Regions from separate parts of the Citrobacter portucalensis genome, predicted to be linked through region 2. Evidence: predicted binding sites of a transcription regulator. Region 2 holds the regulator's gene; each other region holds the start of a gene.
The links. The regulator CRP, encoded in region 2, controls carbon source genes, mostly activating them, when cyclic AMP is high. The targets are predictions, from matches to a motif close to ATGTGANNNNNNTCACAT.
Positions count from the first base shown of each region.

Region 1: the regulator CRP is predicted to act here: its motif matches at 1,526-1,543, upstream of deoC (deoxyribose-phosphate aldolase).
Region 3: the regulator CRP is predicted to act here: its motif matches at 1,809-1,826, upstream of LY264_RS07440 (YfcZ/YiiS family protein).
Region 4: the regulator CRP is predicted to act here: its motif matches at 2,337-2,354, upstream of epd (erythrose-4-phosphate dehydrogenase).

Region 1 is NZ_CP092466.1:4,334,502-4,338,124, forward strand. Features, by position in the region: gene deoA (thymidine phosphorylase) at 1-479, opposite strand, end outside; gene deoC (deoxyribose-phosphate aldolase) at 615-1,394, opposite strand; gene LY264_RS21000 (YjjI family glycine radical enzyme) at 1,656-3,206, shown strand; gene LY264_RS21005 (YjjW family glycine radical enzyme activase) at 3,178-3,623, shown strand, end outside.
Region 2 is NZ_CP092466.1:401,339-404,961, reverse strand. Features, by position in the region: gene LY264_RS01865 (OsmC family protein) at 77-484, opposite strand; gene crp (cAMP-activated global transcriptional regulator CRP) at 793-1,425, shown strand; gene LY264_RS01855 (YccS/YhfK family putative transporter) at 1,477-3,564, shown strand.
Region 3 is NZ_CP092466.1:1,562,219-1,565,841, reverse strand. Features, by position in the region: gene fadI (acetyl-CoA C-acyltransferase FadI) at 1-1,239, opposite strand, end outside; gene LY264_RS07440 (YfcZ/YiiS family protein) at 1,420-1,704, opposite strand; gene fadL (long-chain fatty acid transporter FadL) at 2,076-3,407, shown strand; gene mlaA (phospholipid-binding lipoprotein MlaA) at 3,467-3,623, opposite strand, start outside.
Region 4 is NZ_CP092466.1:839,019-842,641, forward strand. Features, by position in the region: gene tkt (transketolase) at 65-2,056, shown strand; gene epd (erythrose-4-phosphate dehydrogenase) at 2,548-3,576, shown strand; gene pgk (phosphoglycerate kinase) at 3,616-3,623, shown strand, end outside.

The sequences.
Region 1 (3,623 bases), 1.2 Mb from region 2:
AGCGAGCTGGTTTGCCCAATAATCGCCACACCCACGTCTTTAATAATTTCACGGAAACGCGCGTCGTCCGGGAAGATGTCAAATCCAGGAATCGCTTCCAGTTTATCGAGCGTACCGCCGGTATGCCCCAGGCCACGCCCGGAGATCATCGGAATGTAACCGCCGCACGCTGCGACCATCGGGCCTAACATCAGTGACGTTACGTCACCCACACCGCCGGTAGAGTGTTTATCCACAATCGGGCCGTTCAGCTGCAGGCTTTTCCAGTCCAGCACGGTTCCTGAATCACGCATTGCCATGGTCAGCGAAACTCGCTCAGGCATTGTCATATCGTGGAAGAAAATGGTCATCGCCAGGGCGGCGATTTGCCCTTCAGAGATGGTGTTGTCGCGAATACCATTGATAAAGAAACGAATTTCTTCATCGCTCAGCGCATGACCATCACGTTTTTTACGAATAATTTCTTGTGCGAGAAACACGGTAACCCCCAGGGGAAAAGAGTAGAAGGCCGTTGTAGGCCGGGTAAGCAACGCGCCACCCGGCAGTCGTCTTAATGCCGGATGGCGGCTACGCCTTATCCGGCCTACGTCGCTACAGCTCCGGCAATATAAGGCTTAGTAGCTGCTTGCGCTCTTGCCATCGCCGTGACCCAGCGCTTTCAGCAGGCTCGCCAGCAGGCTGGATGCGCCAAAACGGTAGTGACGAGAATCAGCCCAGTCAGCGCCAAACAGTTCATCGGCAATCGCCAGGAACTGCTGTGCATCTTCTGCAGTGCGAACGCCACCAGCCGGTTTGAAACCTACAGTTTTAGAAACACCCATGTCGCGGATCACTTCCATCATGATGCGTGCGCTTTCCGGCGTCGCATTGACCGGCACTTTACCGGTAGAAGTTTTGATGAAATCAGCACCGGCTTTGATGGAGATTTCAGACGCTTTTCGAATCAGTGCTTCTTCTTTCAGCTCACCGGTTTCGATGATGACTTTCAGCAGCACGTTTGCCGCCGCACACGCGTCTTTACAGGCTTTAACCAGATCGAAACCAATCTGCTCGTTACCGGCGATCAGCGCACGGTACGGGAACACCACGTCAACTTCATCTGCGCCGTAAGCAATCGCCGCGCGGGTTTCAGCCAGCGCAATCTCGATGTCGTCGTTGCCATGCGGGAAGTTGGTTACGGTTGCAATGCGGATGTCCGGCGTGCCCTGCTCTTTCAGGGTCTTACGCGCAATAGGGATGAAACGCGGATAGATACAGATTGCGGCAGTGTTGCCAACCGGGGTCTTCGCCTGATGACACAGCGCGATCACTTTTTCATTGGTGTCGTCATCATTCAGGGTAGTCAGGTCCATCAGTTTCAGTGCACGCAGGCTGCTTGCTGTTAAATCGGTCATAACATTCTCCAACGGCATCGCCGTATAAAATTTCACCTTGCGAGTTTGTTAGTATTCTAACATCCGCTCGCTATTACACTTCGATATACATCACAGTTAATGAAAACCACATACAGATTTGCATTACTATAATGAGATCTACTTCAAATAAATCACCTTTTCTAAAGGGATGCGGTGGCATCAGGCGCATCCGGATCAAAGGTTGCGGCGGCGTTGCTTTCTACAATGGCGTTACACCTTCGGGATAAAAAGGAATCAACGATGCCCACTTCAAGCGAACTCGCGCTGCAACAGCGTTGCCAACAAATCGTGACCAGCCCAGTGCTCAGCCCTGAGCAGAAACGCCACTTTCTGGCGCTGGAAGCTGAAAACGCGCTGCCTTACCCGCAACTGCCTGCACAGGCACGTCAGGCGCTGGATGATGGGGTAATCTGCGATATGTACGAAGGTCATGCCCCGTTCAAACCGCGCTATGTTTTACCCGATTACGCGCGTTTTCTGGCCAATGGCTCATCGTGGCTGGAGCTGGAAGGCGCCAGGGATCTTGATGACGCGTTATCCTTACTCACTATTCTTTACCACCATGTTCCGTCAGTGACGTCTATGCCGGTTTATCTCGGTCAGCTCGATGCCCTGCTGCAACCGTATGTTAGAATTCTAACACAAGACGAGATCGATATTCGAATAAAACGTTTCTGGCGTTATCTCGACAGAACCCTGCCAGACGCGTTTATGCATGCCAATATCGGCCCCGCCGATACACCAGTTACTCGTGCAATTTTACGCGCAGATGCAGAGTTAAAGCAGGTTTCGCCTAATCTAACATTCATTTATGACCCGCAAATCACACCTGACGATCTGCTGCTCAACGTGGCGCAAAATATCTGCGAGTGCAGTAAGCCGCATATTTCCAACGGCCCTGAAAATGATAAAATTTTCACAAAAGGTCAGTATGGCGTCGTCAGTTGTTACAACTCTTTGCCGCTCGCCGGGGGTGGAAGCACGCTGGTCAGGCTTAATCTGAAAGCCATCGCAGAGCGCAGCACCTCTGTCGATGACTTCTTTACGCGCACCCTACCGCACTACTGCCAGCAGCAAATCGCCATCATTGATTCACGATGTGAATTCCTCTATGAGAAATCACATTTCTTTGAGAATAGCTTCCTCGTGCAGGAAGGGTTGATTGATCCCGAACGTTTTGTGCCTATGTTCGGGATGTATGGTCTGGCGGAGGCGGTTAACCTGCTGTGCGATAAGGCGGGACAGAATGCGCGCTATGGGAAAGATGAGTTCGCCAATCAGCTCGGCTATCGTATTAGCGCCTACCTGGCTGAGTTTGTCGAAAACACCCCGGTGAAATATGGCTGGAAGCAGCGCGCGATGCTGCATGCACAGTCGGGCATCAGTTCTGACATCGGCACCACGCCAGGGGCACGCCTGCCTTACGGCGATGAGCCGGACCCGATCACCCATCTGCAAACCGTCGCGCCACATCACGCGTTTTATCACGCCGGGATCAGCGACATTCTCACTCTGGATGAAACCATCAAGCGTAATCCTCAGGCGCTGGTACAGTTGTGCCACGGGGCGTTTAAAGCCGGAATGCGCGAGTTTACCGCCAACGTGAGCGGCAACGATCTGGTTCGCGTTACGGGTTATATGGTGCGCCTGTCGGATCTGGAAAAGTATCGCGCCGAAGGGTCACGAACCAACACCACCTGGCTTGGCGAAGAAGCCGCGCGCAATACGCGCATTCTGGAACGACAACCTCGCGTGATTAGCCATGAACAGCAGATGCGCTTTAGTCAGTAGGCTGATTCCTTTCTCCTGCGTCGATGGGCCGGGCAGTCGTCTGGCTCTGTTTCTGCAAGGATGTAATCTGCGCTGTAAAAATTGCCACAATCCGTGGACGATGGGACGCTGCAACGACTGCGGGGAGTGTGTGCTGCATTGCCCGCATGAGGCGCTGAACCTGAGCGCGGGGAAAGTGTGGTGGCAGTCCGATGTGTGTCAGCAGTGTGACACCTGCCTGCACATGTGCCCCCAGCAGGCCACGCCGATGGCGCAGAGTATGAGCGTTGATGAAGTGCTGCAACATATTCGTAAAGCGTCACTGTTTATCGAAGGGATAACCGTTAGTGGCGGTGAAGCGACTACCCAGCTCCCCTTTATTGTGGCGCTATTTACCGCGATAAAAACCGATCCGCAGTTGCAACACCTGACCTGCAT
Region 2 (3,623 bases):
TGGCGGCTGATGCCTTATCCGGCCTACGTGTTTATATCCTGTAGGCCTGATAAGTGAAACGCCATCAGGCATGACATCACGCAGCAGCAACCACTTCATAGGAATGGGTAATATTCACTGCCTTTTCCAGCATCAACGCCACGGAGCAGTATTTTTCCGCTGAAAGATCGACGGCGCGGGAGACTGACGCATCTTTCAGATCGTTACCCGTTACGATGAAATGCAGGTTGATGTGGGTAAACAGGCGCGGCGCTTCATCACGACGCTCTGAAGTCAGTTTCACTTCGCAGTTGGTCACATCCTGACGACCCTTTTGCAGGATCGATACCACATCAATTGCGCTACAACCGCCGGCAGCCATTAATACCATTTCCATCGGGCTCGGCGCTTTATCACCGGAGTTACCGTCCATCAAAATTTGGTGGCCAGAGGCGGACTCACCGAGGAAGGTTAACCCCTCAACCCACTTTACACGCGCTTGCATATTTCGTAACTCCAATGTTTCAATTTTCCTGACAGATTACGCGCACATAACAATTCTCGCAACGGAAGGCGACCTGCGTCATGCTGAAGCGAGACACCAGGAGACACACGGCGAAAGCTATGCTAAAACAGACGGGATGCTACAGTAATACATTGACGTACTGCATGTATGCAGAGGACATCACATTACAGGCTGCAGTATATTTTTGACAGCCCCTTTCCCAGGTAGCGGGAAGCATATTTTTGCAAACCCAGAGGCAGCGTCGTTTTCTGGCTCTGGAGACAGCTTATAACAGAGGATAACCGCGCATGGTGCTTGGCAAACCGCAAACAGACCCGACTCTCGAATGGTTCTTGTCTCATTGCCATATTCATAAGTACCCATCGAAGAGCACGCTGATTCACCAGGGTGAAAAAGCGGAAACGTTGTATTACATCGTTAAAGGCTCCGTGGCAGTGCTGATCAAAGATGAAGAAGGGAAAGAAATGATCCTTTCTTATCTGAATCAGGGCGATTTTATTGGTGAATTAGGCCTCTTCGAAGAAGGTCAGGAACGTAGCGCCTGGGTACGTGCCAAAACCGCATGTGAAGTCGCTGAAATTTCCTACAAAAAATTTCGCCAATTAATCCAGGTCAACCCGGATATTCTGATGCGCCTGTCTTCTCAGATGGCTCGTCGTCTGCAGGTCACGTCTGAAAAAGTGGGCAACCTTGCCTTCCTCGACGTAACCGGTCGTATCGCGCAGACTCTGCTGAATCTGGCGAAACAGCCTGATGCGATGACCCACCCGGACGGCATGCAGATTAAAATCACCCGTCAGGAAATCGGCCAGATCGTTGGCTGCTCCCGTGAGACCGTCGGTCGTATTCTGAAGATGCTGGAAGATCAGAACCTGATCTCCGCACACGGTAAGACCATCGTCGTCTACGGCACGCGTTAACCCCATCGAAGTGGCGCGTTACCCAGTAATGCGCCACTTTTGTTTACTCCGATGTGGCGAAGACTGATATACCACCCAGAGATCAACTACGCACTACGACAAACGCTGGTGCTATGTTTACCTGTGGCTGTTGGTCTGATCATCGGTCAGCTTCATTTGGGGCTTCTCTTTTCCCTCGTCCCTGCCTGCTGCAACATTGCCGGTCTTGATACCCCGCACAAGCGCTTTTTCAAACGCTTAGTCATTGGTGCATCGCTGTTTGCCGGGTGCAGCTTGATCATGCAGCTACTGCTTGCGCAAACTATACCGCTACCATTGATCCTCACCGGCCTGACGCTCATTCTTGGCGTAACCGCCGAGCTAAGCCCCTTGCATGCGCGATTACTGCCAGCCTCGCTTATCGCGGCGATTTTCACGCTCAGCCTGGCCGGGAATATGCCCGTCTGGGAGCCGCTGCTGATCTACGCGCTGGGCACGTTATGGTATGGCCTGTTCAACTGGTTCTGGTTCTGGATGTGGCGCGAGCAACCGCTCCGCGAATCGCTCAGCTTGCTGTACCGTGAATTAGCCGATTACTGTGAAGCCAAGTACAGCATGCTGACCCAGCATGCCGACCCAGAAAAAGCGCTGCCTCCCCTGCTGGTTCGCCAACAAAAGGCGGTGGATCTGATTACCCAGTGCTATCAGCAAATGCATATGCTGTCGGCACATCACAACAACGAATACAAACGCCTGCTGCGTGCCTTTCAGGAGGCGCTGGATTTACAGGAGCATATTTCCGTTAGCCTCCACCAGCCAGAAGAAGTGCAAAAACTGGTTGAGCGTAGCCACGCGGAGCAGGTAATTCGCTGGAACGCGCGAACCGTCGCCGAACGCCTTCGGGTACTGGCCGATGATATTTTGTATCACCGCTTGCCGACCCGTTTCTCGATGGAAAAGCAGATTGGCACGCTGGAGAAAATCGCCAGGCAGCATCCGGACAATCCGGTGGGGCAATTTTGCTACTGGCACTTCAGCCGTATTGCCCGCGTGCTACGGACCCAGCGCCCGCTGTATGCCCGTGACTTAATGGCTGACAAGCAGCGTCGGTTGCCACTGATCCCTGCCCTGAAAAACTACCTGTCGTTGAAATCCCCAGCGCTGCGCAATGCCGGACGCATCAGCGTTATGTTGAGTATCGCCAGCCTGATGGGCAGCGCTTTACACCTGCCAAAGCCTTACTGGATTTTGATGACAGTCCTGTTTGTTACGCAAAATGGCTACGGGGCGACCCGGGTGCGCATCTTACACCGTTCCGTAGGTACGCTCGTTGGACTGGTTATTGCCGGCGTCACATTGCACTTTCATATTCCCGAAGGTTTCACGCTGGCGGCCATGCTGCTGATCACCCTGGTGAGCTATCTGATCATCCGTAAAAACTACGGCTGGGCTACCGTCGGTTTTACGGTAACGGCGGTATACACCCTGCAACTACTGACGCTGAATGGGGAAGAGTTTATCGTGCCGCGGTTTGTCGATACGGTCATTGGCTGCTTAATCGCCTTTGGCGGCACGCTCTGGCTGTGGCCACAGTGGCAGAGCGGTCTGCTGCGTAAGAACGCCCACGATGCGTTAGAAGCCGACCAGGAGGCAATTCGTCTGATCCTCAGCAACGATCCACAGGCCACGCCGCTGGCGTATCAACGCATGCGCGTCAACCAGACGCAAAACACGCTGTTCAACTCGCTGAACCAGGCAATGCAGGAGCCGGGATTTAACTCGCACTACCTTGCAGACATGAAACTGTGGGTCACGCACAGCCAGTTCATCGTTGAACACATCAACGCGATGACCACGCTGGCAAGGGAACATACGATGCTGACGCCGGATTTGGCGCAGCGGTATCTGGAGTCCTGCGAAATTGCGCTCCAGCGCTGTCAGCAGCGGCTGGAATATGATGGGCCGGGAAGCTCGGGAGATGTGAATATTCTCGAAGCGCCAGAGATGCTGTCCCATGGTCCGTTAAGCACCCTTGAGCAGCATCTGCAGCGGGTTCTTGGGCATCTGAACACCATGCATACCATTTCGTCGGTAGCATGGCGTCAGCGACCGCACCACGGGATCTGGCTGAGCCGCCGACTACGGGACATGAAAGGTTAAGAGATTTGCCGGATGCGCTACGCTTATCCGGCCTACGAATCACAGCTTACCCTGTACGC
Region 3 (3,623 bases), 1.2 Mb from region 2:
GCCACGACGTCGTAACTCATGGAGGGTTTGGGTAATCATGCGCGCACCGGTAGCGGCGAAGGGGTGCCCATAGGCAATCGATCCACCCAGCACGTTAAATTTACTGTCATCAACTTCGCCAGTGGCATGTGCTCTGCCCAGCACGTCGCGGGCAAAACGTTCGCTACCCAGCAACTGAATATTCGCCAGCGTTTGAGCGGCAAAGGCTTCATGCATGTCGATCAGCGTTAAATCTGCCATCGTCAGACCCGCTCTCTCCAGGGCAAGCGGCGTTGACCACGCAGGTCCCAGCAGCATGTCCTGCCAGACATCGATGGCGGTAAAAGCAAAACTACGCAGGTATCCCAGCGGCACCAGCCCCAACTCTTTCGCACGCGACTCCGTCATCATGATCACGGCGGCTGCACCGTCCGTCAGCGGGGTACTGTTTGCTGCGGTGACAGTGCCGTGCTTGCGGTCAAACGCTGGACGTAGTTTGGCGTAATCGGCCAGCGTAGAGTTACCACGAATATTGTTATCTTCTGAAAAAGGATCTTTAAACGGTGGCGCGTAGGTAGTCATTACCTCATCTGCCAGCTTTCCTTCAGCCCACGCCTGAGCGGCACGCTGATGAGAGCGGTGCGCCAGAGCGTCCTGCTGTTCTCGGGTAATACCATAGGTTTTGGCCATTTGCTCAGCCGTATCCCCCATACGCAAACCGGTGGAATACTCAGCGACGGCTGGCGGCACAGGCATCAGATCACGTAATCGCAGTCGGGAAAAGAGTTTAAGGCGTTGACCGGTAGTCCGGGCCTTATTGACATCCACCAGCACCCGCGCCAGCTTTTTACTAACGCCAATAGGCAAGACTGACGAGGAGTCCGCACCACCCGCAATTCCCGCACGAATAGACCCCGCCATCAGGCTTTCCGCGACATTCGCCACTGCCTGAAAACTGGTCGCGCAGGCTCGGCTTACGCTATAGGCATCCGTATGCACATTCATGCCGGTTCCCAGCACGATTTCACGAGCAATATTTGGCGCTTCAGGCATTTGCACCACCTGACCAAAAACCAGTTGCTCAATCACATCAGCAGGTATTTCGCTGCGCGCCAGCAGCTCACCGACGACCATTTTTCCTAAATCAACGGCGGGAATGCCATGAAACGCGGTAGCCTGACGAGCAAATGGCGTACGCAATCCACTTACAATGGCAATACGGTCGCCCTGGCGGGTAACCAGCGGTAAAGCCTGACTCATAACACTCCCCTGTAAAAAAAATAAAATAAGTGGTCTGACCTGATCATAGTCTTAACCAATTTTTTACATTTAGCCAAGCGGAGAGAAAAGAAAGTGGGAGCTAAGACACAGTGAATAATCACTGACAGTTACGAAAAAGCCCTTGCTATCTGATAGCAAGGGCTTTTGCAGAGGGGGAGATTAACGCAGGCCCAGCTGGAAGATCAGCGTTTCAGCTTCACAGGCAAAAACAAAGTCGATATCCAGACGCACACCTTCTGACTCTTCAGTAAAGGTCGAGGTGATTTGGCAAGGCTCAGATTCCACGCCACGCGCCTTTTCGGTCAGAGCGGCCAGCGTTTCTTCCGCCTCTGCGCGATTCGCGAACACACGGCTGTAGGACGCGGTGCAATCGGAGTTGTCCATGATGGTGCCAACATCCATACAGCAGCAAACCGGGGTTTCATCAGCACTGCATTTACTCATTGTAGATTTCCTCTGTATTCGCACCTGAGGTGCCAGATAAACGATAGGGATATTTTACGCTCCCATTATTCGCCTCTCCAGTCGTTAATTGTATGAAATGCGATAAGTGACCGAAATCACACTTAAAAATGATCTAAAACAAAAATCGCCCAAACAGGTGAGTGCGCACCCCCGCAATTTTGCCAGCTGGATCGCGTTTCTCTGATCAAATTTGAAAATATTTATAAACATACTTGCAACATTCCAGCTGGTCCGACCTATACTCACGCCACTGGTCTGATTTCTAAGTCGTACCTCAGACCCTACACTTCGCGCTCCTGTTACGGCATGTAACATTGTTTGTATAAAAATAAATCTATGAGGTTATGGTCATGAGCCAGAAAACCCTGTTTACAAAGTCTGCTCTCGCAGTCGCAGTGGCAATTATCTCCACACAGGCCTGGTCTGCAGGCTTTCAGTTAAACGAATTTTCTTCCTCTGGCCTTGGCCGGGCATATTCGGGTGAAGGCGCAATTGCAGATGATGCAGGTAACGCCAGTCGTAACCCGGCATTGATTATGATGTTCGATCGCCCTACTTTTTCAGCAGGTGCAATTTTCGTTGACCCAGATGTAGATATTTCCGGTCGCTCGCGTATTGGCAATGACGCCAGCCAGGATAATATCGCCCCAACAGCCTGGATACCGAACGTGCATTTTGTTGCTCCGATTAACGATCAGTTTGGTTGGGGGGCCTCAGTCACCTCTAACTACGGCCTGGCTACGGAGTTTAACAATAATTACACAGCAGGCTCGATGGGCGGGAAAACCGATCTGGAAACGCTCAATCTAAACCTGAGCGGTGCTTATCGCCTGAACAATCATTTTAGCTTCGGTCTCGGTTTAAACGCCGTCTATGCAAAAGCGAAGCTTGAACGCTATGCTGGCGATTTACCACAGCAGATCGTTGCAGGCTCCGGGGGCAGAATTCCTCCATCACTGGCCGCGCAATATCCGGCAGATACACAGATTGCGCGCCTGAAAGGTGACGAGTGGGGCTTCGGTTGGAATGCTGGCCTTCTTTATGAAGTAGATAAAGATAACCGCTACGGTTTCACCTACCGTTCTGAAGTAAAAATTGACTTCAACGGTGATTACCGCAGCAATCTGCCATCAATGGACCGTATTCCTGCGCAGTTGCGTCCGGTGTTCGCGAGCCTGCCAGCAGGAACCAACGGCAGTACGATCGATGGTTCACTTGATCTGAACCTGCCAGAAATGTGGGAGTTTTCAGGCTATAACCGCGTTGCACCACAGTGGGCGGTTCACTACAGCATGGCTTATACCAGCTGGAGTCAGTTCCAGGAGCTGAAAGCAAAAGGCAACAACGGCCAAACCTTGTTCTATAAAGAAGAAGGCTTCAAAGACTCCTATCGCATCGCGCTCGGTACTACCTATTACTATGATGATACCTGGACGTTCCGTACCGGTATCGCCTTTGATGATAGCCCGGTTCCGGCAAACCGTCGTTCCATCTCTATTCCGGATCAGGACCGCTTCTGGCTGAGCGCGGGTACAACCTACGCCTTTAATAAGGATGCATCGTTGGATGTTGGCATCTCTTATATGCACGGTCAGAAAGTGAAATTCGAAGAAGGCCCATACTCCTTTGAATCTGAAGGGAAAGCCTGGTTGTACGGTATGAACTTGAACTACGCATTCTGATTTTCTTCAGACGTAAAAAAGGTGAGCTTTTTAGCTCACCTTTTTATTTGCCCAATTCCTTACTCAGAATCGATCTCTTTTAAATCGTCCTGAATATCTTTCGCGTTCGGGTTTTCTTCTGGTTTGAGTTTCCCGCCGTTCGCAATAAAGTCATGACGCTGGAAGTAAGCTTCACGCACCATGATGTAAGGATCGGAAGACTGACGCAGCAGACCA
Region 4 (3,623 bases), 440 kb from region 2:
GCCCAAAACGCGCTGTCGTCAAGTCGTTAAGGGCTCAGCCTTCATTATCCGATCTGGAGTCAAAATGTCCTCACGTAAAGAGCTTGCCAATGCTATTCGTGCGCTGAGCATGGACGCAGTACAGAAAGCCAAATCCGGTCACCCGGGTGCCCCGATGGGTATGGCTGACATTGCCGAAGTCCTGTGGCGTGATTTCCTGAACCACAACCCGACTAACCCGTCCTGGGCTGACCGTGACCGCTTCGTGCTGTCCAACGGTCACGGCTCCATGCTGATTTATAGCCTGCTGCACCTCACCGGCTACGATCTGCCGATGTCCGAGCTGCAGAACTTCCGTCAGCTGCACTCCAAAACTCCGGGTCACCCGGAAGTGGGTTACACCGCCGGTGTTGAAACCACTACAGGTCCTCTGGGTCAGGGTATTGCGAATGCAGTGGGTATGGCTATCGCTGAAAAAACGCTGGCGGCGCAGTTTAACCGTCCAGGTCACGACATCGTTGACCACTTCACCTATGCTTTCATGGGCGACGGCTGCATGATGGAAGGTATCTCTCACGAGGTATGTTCCCTGGCCGGTACGCTGAAGCTGGGTAAACTGGTTGCGTTCTACGATGACAACGGCATCTCTATCGATGGCCACGTTGAAGGCTGGTTCACCGATGACACCGCGAAGCGTTTTGAAGCTTACGGCTGGCATGTGGTCCGTGGCGTTGATGGCCACGATGCTGACGCCATTAAACGCGCAGTTGAAGAAGCACGCGCAGTAACCGACAAACCGTCCCTGCTGATGTGCAAAACCATCATCGGTTTCGGTTCTCCGAACAAAGCGGGTACTCACGACTCTCACGGTGCACCGCTGGGCGATGCAGAAATCGCACTGACCCGTGAACAGCTGGGCTGGAAATACGCGCCGTTCGAAATCCCGTCTGAAATCTACGCGCAGTGGGATGCGAAAGAAGCCGGTCAGGCAAAAGAAGCTGCATGGAACGAGAAGTTCGCTGCTTATGCGAAAGCCTTCCCGCAGGAAGCGGCTGAATTCACCCGTCGTATGAAGGGTGAAATGCCGTCTGACTTCGACGCAAAAGCGAACGAGTTCATTGCTAAGCTGCAGGCTAATCCGGCGAAAATCGCCAGCCGTAAAGCTTCTCAGAACGCGATTGAAGCCTTCGGTCCTTTGCTGCCTGAATTCCTCGGCGGCTCCGCTGACCTGGCACCGTCTAACCTGACGCTGTGGTCTGGTTCGAAAGCGATTAACGAAGATACTGCCGGTAACTACATCCATTACGGTGTGCGTGAATTCGGTATGACCGCTATCGCGAACGGTATCTCCCTGCACGGTGGTTTCCTGCCGTACACCTCCACCTTCCTGATGTTTGTGGAATATGCCCGTAACGCGGTGCGTATGGCTGCGCTGATGAAACAGCGTCAGGTCATGGTCTACACCCACGACTCCATCGGTCTGGGCGAAGACGGCCCGACTCACCAGCCGGTAGAGCAGGTTGCTTCTCTGCGAGTGACCCCGAACATGAGCACATGGCGTCCGTGTGACCAGGTTGAATCCGCCGTTGCGTGGAAATACGGTGTTGAGCGTCAGGACGGCCCGACCGCGCTGATCCTCTCCCGCCAGAACCTGGCACAGCAGGAGCGTACCGAAGAGCAACTGGCAAACATCGCTCGCGGTGGTTACGTGCTGAAAGACTGCGACGGTCAGCCGGAACTGATCTTCATCGCTACCGGTTCTGAAGTTGAGCTGGCTGTGGCTGCGTGGGACAAACTGACTGCCGAAGGCGTGAAGGCTCGCGTGGTTTCCATGCCGTCTACCGACGCGTTCGACAAGCAGGATGCCGCTTACCGTGAGTCTGTGCTGCCGAAAGCGGTTTCCGCTCGCGTTGCAGTGGAAGCAGGTATCGCTGACTACTGGTTCAAATACGTGGGCCTGAACGGCGCAATCGTCGGTATGACCACCTTTGGTGAGTCTGCTCCGGCAGAGCTGCTGTTTGAAGAGTTCGGCTTCACCGTAGACAACGTTGTCGCGAAAGCAAAAGAACTGCTGTAATTTCGATTACAGGTGAAAACGGGTCGCTCAGGCGGCCCGTTTTTTTTTGCTTTTCCGGAACGCGCCGCGCGTTGCGCAATCGCACGGCTCAGTCTGCTATCCAGACCGTCTGCGGCATCATTGAAGGGCTCCGGGACTCGGACCTCGCGCTGGTGATTAGATGCAGGTCAGGGGGCTTTCTGATTTAAATCAGGGTGTGTAACACGACAATGAAATAATTTTGCTACGGTTATTCGTCATTCTGGAATATGGAATAAATTTAGCGTTGAAGGGCGTTAAAATGTGACGCAAGTCAGATAACTGTGTTCTGTTGCTGGACAATCATTCCTTTTATTCCGCGTTTCGCTTATTCTAGCTGAAGCGTTTCAGTCGATTAAATGTTCGACAATTAACCAATTAGTCGCAGTTTGCGACAGGTAAGGTTTCCCTGAGCGATTTGCTGCATTACTCTGTCAGCCACATCGTTTCTGAGAAATCCTTGCAGGAGACCTATGACCGTACGCGTAGCGATTAATGGTTTCGGTCGCATCGGACGCAACGTGGTTCGTGCTTTGTATGAATCCGGGCGTCGGGCGGAAATCACCGTGGTGGCAATCAACGAACTTGCGGATGCTGCAGGCATGGCGCATTTGTTGAAATATGACACCAGCCATGGGCGTTTTGCCTGGGATGTTCGTCAGGAACGTGACCAGCTCATCGTTGGTGATGACGCGATCCGCATTTTGCATGAGCGAACGCTCGACGCGCTGCCATGGCGTGAACTGGGTGTCGACATCGTGCTGGATTGTACGGGGGTCTTCGGCAATCGCGAACACGGCGAGGCGCATATTGCCGCTGGTGCAAAAAAAGTGCTCTTTTCACATCCTGGTAGTCACGACATCGACGCAACCGTTGTGTATGGCGTTAATCAGGATCAGCTGCGCGCTGAGCACCGGATCGTTTCCAACGCTTCCTGCACCACGAATTGCATAATACCCGTCATTAAATTGCTGGATGATGCTTACGGCATTGAGTCTGGTACCGTCACCACGATCCACTCCGCGATGCACGATCAGCAGGTTATTGATGCTTATCATCCTGACCTGCGTCGCACGCGAGCGGCCAGCCAGTCGATTATTCCGGTTGATACCAAACTGGCGGCGGGCATCACGCGAATTTTTCCGCAGTTTAACGATCGTTTTGAAGCGATAGCGGTGCGTGTACCGACCATAAATGTGACGGCGATCGACTTAAGCGTGACGGTGAAAAAACCAGTAAAAGCCAGTGAAGTCAACCAGTTGCTGCAAAAAGCAGCACAAGGTGCATTTCATGGTATAGTTGACTATACGGAATTACCGTTGGTCTCTGTAGATTTTAACCACGACCCGCACAGTGCCATCGTTGATGGTACGCAAACGCGTGTGAGTGGCGCTCACCTGATCAAAACGCTGGTCTGGTGTGATAATGAATGGGGCTTTGCTAACCGTATGCTCGACACTACGTTAGCGATGGCTGCTATTGGTTTCAGGCTCGACGCTTGAGCGTCGACAAAACTTTATGAATCAACGAGAGGATTCACCATGTCTGT